DNA from 2 places in the Sporosarcina sp. FSL K6-2383 genome. Region 2 is predicted to be linked to the other one. Evidence: a T-box and tRNA genes for the amino acid it is inferred to sense, from the RefSeq annotation. Region 2 holds a T-box; the other holds one or more tRNA genes.

Region 1 (3,422 bases), 1.2 Mb from region 2:
TCAAGTGTCTCAACGAACCAAATTCAGCAGATGATTATTGGAATCGAAAAAGAAGTAGAAGACACTGTGATGGCGATGATGACAACAACGACTATTTCCAATCAATTGAACACAGCTGTGAAGGATACAGAAGATGAGTTCAATAAAATTGCAGCATCAGTCCAAGAAACTTCAGCAGCAATGGAACAGTTAAACGTTGAAATTCTGCAAGTAACTGAACAGAGTACAGTTATCACTGACGCTATTCAAAATGTATCAGCAATTGCGGAGCAAACTGCTGCATCTGCGGAAGAAGTGACTGCATCTGTGGATGAACAATCACAAGCAATTGCGAGTGTGACAAAGCTTGCACAAGGGTTAACGGATTTAAGCGAAAGAGTAAGCGAAGCGATTCGAAAATATAAAATATAATTTGAATTAAAATAGAAAATATCTCCTACAACCAGAAATGGATGTGGGAGATATTTTTTAATCCTTTTTTTAAGGTTATGTAGCATTGTCATAGGGGTTGTCTACTTTATGCCATATGCTAGTAAACAAGGTGTTGTTACTACATATGGTAATCAGACCTTAGTAGGAAGGGAGGGAAAAATATATGGCCTATACAAACATTAATAACTTTGTTCCGACATCACTCTATCCACTCAAAGCACCATATGTTATGGTGCCGGAATACATTACAATCCATAATACTGCCAATGATGCGGCGGCCATTAACGAGATTGCTTATATGATACGTAATAAGAATGCCACGTCGTTCCATGTCGCAATTGACGATAAACACGCTGTGCAAGGAATTCCATTCAATCGTAACGGATGGCATGCTGGGGATGGTAATGGGACTGGCAACCGCAAATCTATTGGGATTGAAATTTGTTACTCGAAATCAGGCGGTGCTACCTATAAGGCGGCCGAAGCAAATGCCATTGAATATATTGCTCGTTTACTCAAACAATTTGGCTGGGATGCGAATCGAGTTAAATGGCACCGGGATTGGAGTGGTAAACAATGCCCGCACCGTATCATTGGAGAAGGTCGTATGAATTCTGTCCATAACGCGATTGAAAAACGCCTGACTGAATTGAATACGAATACATCTATAGGATCAAAGGAGGGGATACGCATGTTTAGTCCAAGTTCTGCCACGTTGAAAATTGCCTTCGAACAATACTTAGCAGATGCTGTTAAGGATGGTTTATTGACGGAGAAATGGTTAACTGACTTTAAGGAAGGAAAGCTGTCACTAGACGACGCACTTGCATTGAAAGTCATTGTTGACCAGAGAGGGAAAAAAGGATAATTGCTATTGCGGGGAAAATATAAGTACTTGAGTGCATTTAAATTTACTAGTTCTAAATACCATTGTATACTATCTGTATTAATACTAAACGACTATGAAGTGTATAGAGCTAAAAATAGGTTGAAAGGAGTTAAAGTAATGGAAGCACAAGAATTATTAGTTAAAATTAATCAGAGTATCGAAAATCTAGATTTGATATCGGCAAGAAGATATATTGAGGAAAATCTAGAGTTGTTACGAAAAAACAGACATCATCTTTCCAAAAATGCAAGAGAATTATTTGATTACCTTCAAAGTGAGTCTAATTCTTCGACAAACAATTATAATCGCCGCGAACTCCACATGATTAACACCATCAACACTTATGCCACTCGATTTGATGTACGAGGCCTCAGATTATCAGTCAAAAATAATGCGGATTTACTGATGAAAAAAGATATTCGCCTCTATTTAAATGCAGATGCCAAGATTCTTTTAGAAGGTATGAAAGCTATTCAGGTGAGTTAAGTGCCCAGTAGCTAATATTCAAAAAAGTGACCCTTTGAAAGGTCACTTTTTTAATGTCTTTAAAATAAAGCTAACAATTAGTACAAAGATAATAGCACCGATTAAAGTAGGAATAATGAAAAATCGACCTATTTCTGGTCCCCACGAACCTAGCAGGATAGAACCTAACCAGCCACCTATCAAACCTGCAATAATGTTACCAATAATTCCTCCAGGTATATCTCTTCCGATAATCATTCCTGCAAACCAACCAAGTACACCACCAACAATTAAAGTCCATAGTAAGCCCATTTATTCATCACTCCTAGATTTGTATATAACTCTATTCCCAGTTACCAATATTTAAAACAAAAAAACACCAACCTCTAAAGGATGATGTTTTCTATAAACTCTTGGTACGTATGACTTTCTAAGTATGGTCCCAGACGGGCTCGAACCGCCGACCCCTACCTTGTCGAGGTAGTGCTCTCCCAGCTGAGCTATGGAACCTGGGAAGTTATCGTGTGCATCTGCTTACTGCACAAATTCTATTATAGCCAATCTGTAAAAGAAGTCAACACTTTTTCAAAACAATTGATCTGGATTTAGATCAAGCCTTCGACGGATGTCTCGGGTTGTGGGGTATAATAAACGATAGAATTAGATAAAAGGGGTGTTTTCAATCGAAAGACAAATTGAACTACCATTTGTTTATGATTTTGACCGTGCGCTGGATAGGCTTGCAACCAACCCTGTTAATGCGGTTGATTGCGCGCAGCGACTGATTCGCATTCCGATGCAAGAAGGGAATGTTGTAACGCTTCGAGGGACGGGAACAACAGAGAAACCAGTTTTCACGATGCAAGGGGTGTTCAGTGATTTACAATTTGAAGAGATCAAAATGATTTTTCACTTCGACAGGGCTCTTGACGGCGTTCAAGCGCATTTTGTTGGTACGGATTTGGAGTCGCTTTTTATAGATCATGCAGGGACTCCGCTCATTAGAAGTTTTTCGTTATATGGAGATCTTATGACGAGTATTATCCATCAGCAGTTAAATCTATCATTCGCCCACACCTTGACTATGCGTTTTGTAGAGTCGTTTGGAGAGCAAGTGGACGGTGTATGGCGCTATCCGTCGCCTGAACGAATTGCTTTACTGGGTGTCTCAGAGTTGCGTGACAGGCAGTTTAGCACACGGAAGGCGGAATATATCATTGGTTTGTCGCAGTCGATTGTAGAGGGGGCGCTAGACCTTGAACAATTCAAAAGGATGGATGATGCAGAGGTAGTGGCTAAGTTGGTCGCATTTAGGGGAGTTGGACCTTGGACAGCGCAAAATTTTTTGATGTTTGGACTAGGACGCCCGAATTTATTTCCATTAGCGGATATTGGCTTGCAAAATGCTTTGAAAAAACTATGGGGGATGGATCGTAAGCCCACTAAAGAGGAAATGCTAGATCGTTTTCCTGATTGGTCACCGTATTTAAGTTACGCCGCCTTATATTTATGGCGTAGCATTGAGTAAAGGTAGTCCAGTTTTCAAGATTCGTTGTCCAGTTTCGGGAAAAGGTTGTAGAGTTCCCGTAATTGGTTGGACAGTTCGTCCTAGGTTGTACAGTTTTCAGAGTTTATT
Region 2 (3,422 bases):
GAAGTGGTTGGAAGCTTTGCGCTTTATGTTGGACAAATCAAACTTCAAGTTTCTCAAGAAATCCTTCTATCCCACCCAATCCGTGCATACAATTATTTGTGTAGGAATAGAGGAGGGAACGATAATGGAGAAGAAGCAGTGGACGATGCAGGAGGATTTTATTTTCCCAGCGGATGCGGGTGTACCCGCGGGGGCGGAGTTGTTGCAGGTGACGCCGATGTATACAGAGGAACGGACGGCGGATTCAGTTCGGTTAACAGGTGTTTATCATATTGCGGCGAATGTCGTATTTGATGAGGGGGAGAGGGCTGAGGAGTTTTTAGATTCAGCGATTCTTATTGATGATGTTGATTTGCAAGGAGAGGCTGGCTATTTTGAATATGCGGTGCCGCTCCATATTGATTTGCCGTTGGAAGTTGTTAGCCCATTACAAGTTGTCACAACGGCCACATCAATTGAATCAGATGGACAAGGCTCTTTTAGTGTTGTTTGGGATGTCGAGTGCTCGTACGAAGAGGTGCTTGCTCAAATAGAAGAGCAGGTTGCCCAAGTAGAAGAACCGGCAATTGTTGTGTTAGCTGAAGAGTTGGTAGAGGAATTGGTAGAAGCCGATGATTCGTTCGCGCTGGCGACGGTGATGGCAGAGGAAGTTGAAGTCGACGATGCTGAAGCTGTTGTGGCAGTGGCTACACCGATTGCGACGCAGCAACAACAGGCCAGCACCTCATTCAATGAGATGGATGAAGCGCTGGCATTCATTGCAGGGCTAGAAGACGGTGTTTCTACGACGAGTTTCCGTTCAAATGATGTTTTTGTAAAAAACGAAAGCTAAGCCGCAGAGTAAGCACAGTAGTAGGAAATCACCAGTTGTCGGTACGATTAACAGACGGATCAGTTGAAAAATACAAATCGGGATGATGATTCCTTTGCAATAAAAACGGCACTTCCGCAGCCAAGGCGGTAGTAAATAAGGGTTATATCCTCTTCTCATTACACTATCCTTTCATCTTTATTCAGCATAAGACTCTCACCTCTATGGGGAGAAATGACTTTAGTTTTATATCCTGTTTAGGGGGCGTTCAAACGCCGGCTGAACAAAAGGGGAATGCAGGCTAAGGTCACCACATCCTGTGGCGCCGCCTGCATGACCAACTTCCTGTTGGCCCAAGCTCGATTCAAAATCTGGACGCAATTACGCCAAGGCGTAATTGATAATATACTTGACGGGCGACCTACTATTCCGCTACAATAATAAGCAACTATATATTGATGCGATGAACGGGATAGTAAGTGAATTTGATTGCTCCAGAGAGGGTGCCGGTGGTGAGAGGCCCTGTAATCGATTGACCGAATGTCACCCGTGAGCAGTTTCTGGGAACAGGTGAAGTTTTCATCTTTAGTAGCAGAAACCGGTTTGAAGCCGTTATCGAAGTGTGAGGTGCACAAGTTCTTTGGTGTGCACGAATAAAGGTGGTACCGCGAACAGCTCCTTCGTCCTTTAAGACGAATGGAGTTTTTTTGTTGTCCAAAAACAGAGGAGGAACTACTATGTCAAATGAAAACTTGTCGATGCCGACAAAATATGATCCGCAGTCTATTGAATCAGGTCGCTATGAATGGTGGCTAAAAGGGAAATTCTTCGAAGCACAACCCGAAAGTGATAAAAAACCCTATACGATTGTGATTCCACCGCCAAACGTAACAGGTAAACTTCACTTGGGCCATGCATGGGATACAACGCTACAAGATATTCTCACACGCATGAAGCGTATGCAGGGCTATGACGCATTATGGCTACCAGGAATGGACCATGCGGGAATTGCTACGCAGGCACGCGTTGAAGCAAAATTACGTGAAGAAGGCGTTACACGTTATGACTTAGGTCGTGAGAAATTTGTTGAAGAAACATGGAAATGGAAAGAAGAATATGCCGATCATATCCGTGCACAATGGGGCAAACTTGGTTTAGGTCTAGACTATTCACGCGAACGTTTCACATTGGATGAAGGTCTGTCAAAAGCAGTACAGGAAGTATTCGTCAAGCTGTACGAAAAAGATCTCATTTACCGTGGCGAATATATTATCAACTGGGATCCGGCGACGAAAACGGCTATTTCTGACATCGAAGTCATCCATAAAGATGTGCAGGGTGCCTTCTATCATATGCGCTATCCACTAACAGATGGCACGGGGAATATCGAAATTGCAACAACACGTCCGGAAACGATGCTTGGGGATACAGCCGTTGCGGTACACCCTGAAGATGAGCGCTACAAGCATTTAATCGGTAAAACAGTACGCTTACCAATCGTGGGCCGTGAAATTCCAATCGTTGCGGACGATTACGTTGATATGGAATTCGGAAGTGGAGCGGTGAAAATTACACCTGCACATGACCCGAATGACTTTGAAATTGGTAACCGTCACAGCCTAGAGCGTGTTCTAGTTATGAATGAAGACGGTTCTATGAACAAGCTAGCAGGTAAATACGAAGGAATGGACCGTTTCGAATGTCGTAAAGAAATCGTCAAAGACTTGCAGGAAATGGGTGTTTTATTCGAAATCGAAGATCATTTGCACTCTGTTGGTCACTCAGAGCGAAGCGGCGCTGTTGTTGAACCGTATTTATCGACACAATGGTTCGTCAGAATGCAGACGCTGTCCGATGAAGCCGTTAAGCTTCAACAAACAGAAGGCAAAGTCAATTTCGTACCTGACCGTTTCGAGCACACGTATTTACAATGGATGGAGAACGTACATGACTGGTGTATTTCTCGCCAACTTTGGTGGGGCCACCGTATTCCGGCTTGGTATCATAATGAAACAGGCGAAGTACATGTTGGCCACGAAGCGCCAGCAGATATTGAAAACTGGACACAGGACAATGACGTACTTGATACATGGTTCTCCTCTGCGCTATGGCCGTTCTCAACAATGGGCTGGCCGGATGTCGATAACGAGGAATTCAAACGTTACTACCCAACAGATGCGCTTGTTACAGGCTATGACATCATTTTCTTCTGGGTATCACGTATGATCTTCCAGGGAATCGAATTTACAGAGCAACGTCCATTTAAAGACGTGCTCATTCACGGACTCGTGCGTGCAGAAGACGGCCGTAAAATGTCTAAATCACTAGGCAATGGTATTGACCCAATGGATGTCATCGACAAATACGGAGCAGATGCGCTGCGCTACTTCCTTTCTACTGGTTCATCACCAGGGCAGGATCTTCGTTACTCAACAGAAAAGGTAGAATCCATTTGGAACTTTGCCAATAAAATCTGGAATGCTTCCCGTTTCGCGTTGATGAATATGGATGGCATGACGTATGAAGAGATTGACTTGTCAGGTGAAAAATCAGCTGCAGATGCATGGATTTTAACACGTTTGAATGAAACCATCGAGCAAGTGACGAAGTT

What was found. A T-box is a leader RNA that pairs with one kind of tRNA and senses whether it is charged. The one in region 2 lies ahead of MKZ10_RS12735 (valine--tRNA ligase), so its partner is inferred to be a tRNA-Val.
Region 1: it encodes a tRNA-Val, which carries the amino acid that the T-box ahead of MKZ10_RS12735 (valine--tRNA ligase) is inferred to sense. The anticodon was not compared.

What each region holds. Positions count from the first base shown of each region.
Region 1 is NZ_CP152017.1:1,340,798-1,344,219, forward strand. Features, by position in the region: gene MKZ10_RS06700 (methyl-accepting chemotaxis protein) at 1-411, shown strand, start outside; gene MKZ10_RS06705 (N-acetylmuramoyl-L-alanine amidase) at 596-1,300, shown strand; gene MKZ10_RS06710 (hypothetical protein) at 1,439-1,807, shown strand; gene MKZ10_RS06715 (GlsB/YeaQ/YmgE family stress response membrane protein) at 1,850-2,098, opposite strand; tRNA gene MKZ10_RS06720 (tRNA-Val) at 2,224-2,296, opposite strand; gene MKZ10_RS06725 (DNA-3-methyladenine glycosylase) at 2,469-3,314, shown strand.
Region 2 is NZ_CP152017.1:2,572,014-2,575,435, reverse strand. Features, by position in the region: gene MKZ10_RS12740 (hypothetical protein) at 125-832, shown strand; T-box leader at 1,266-1,502, shown strand; gene MKZ10_RS12735 (valine--tRNA ligase) at 1,549-3,422, shown strand, end outside.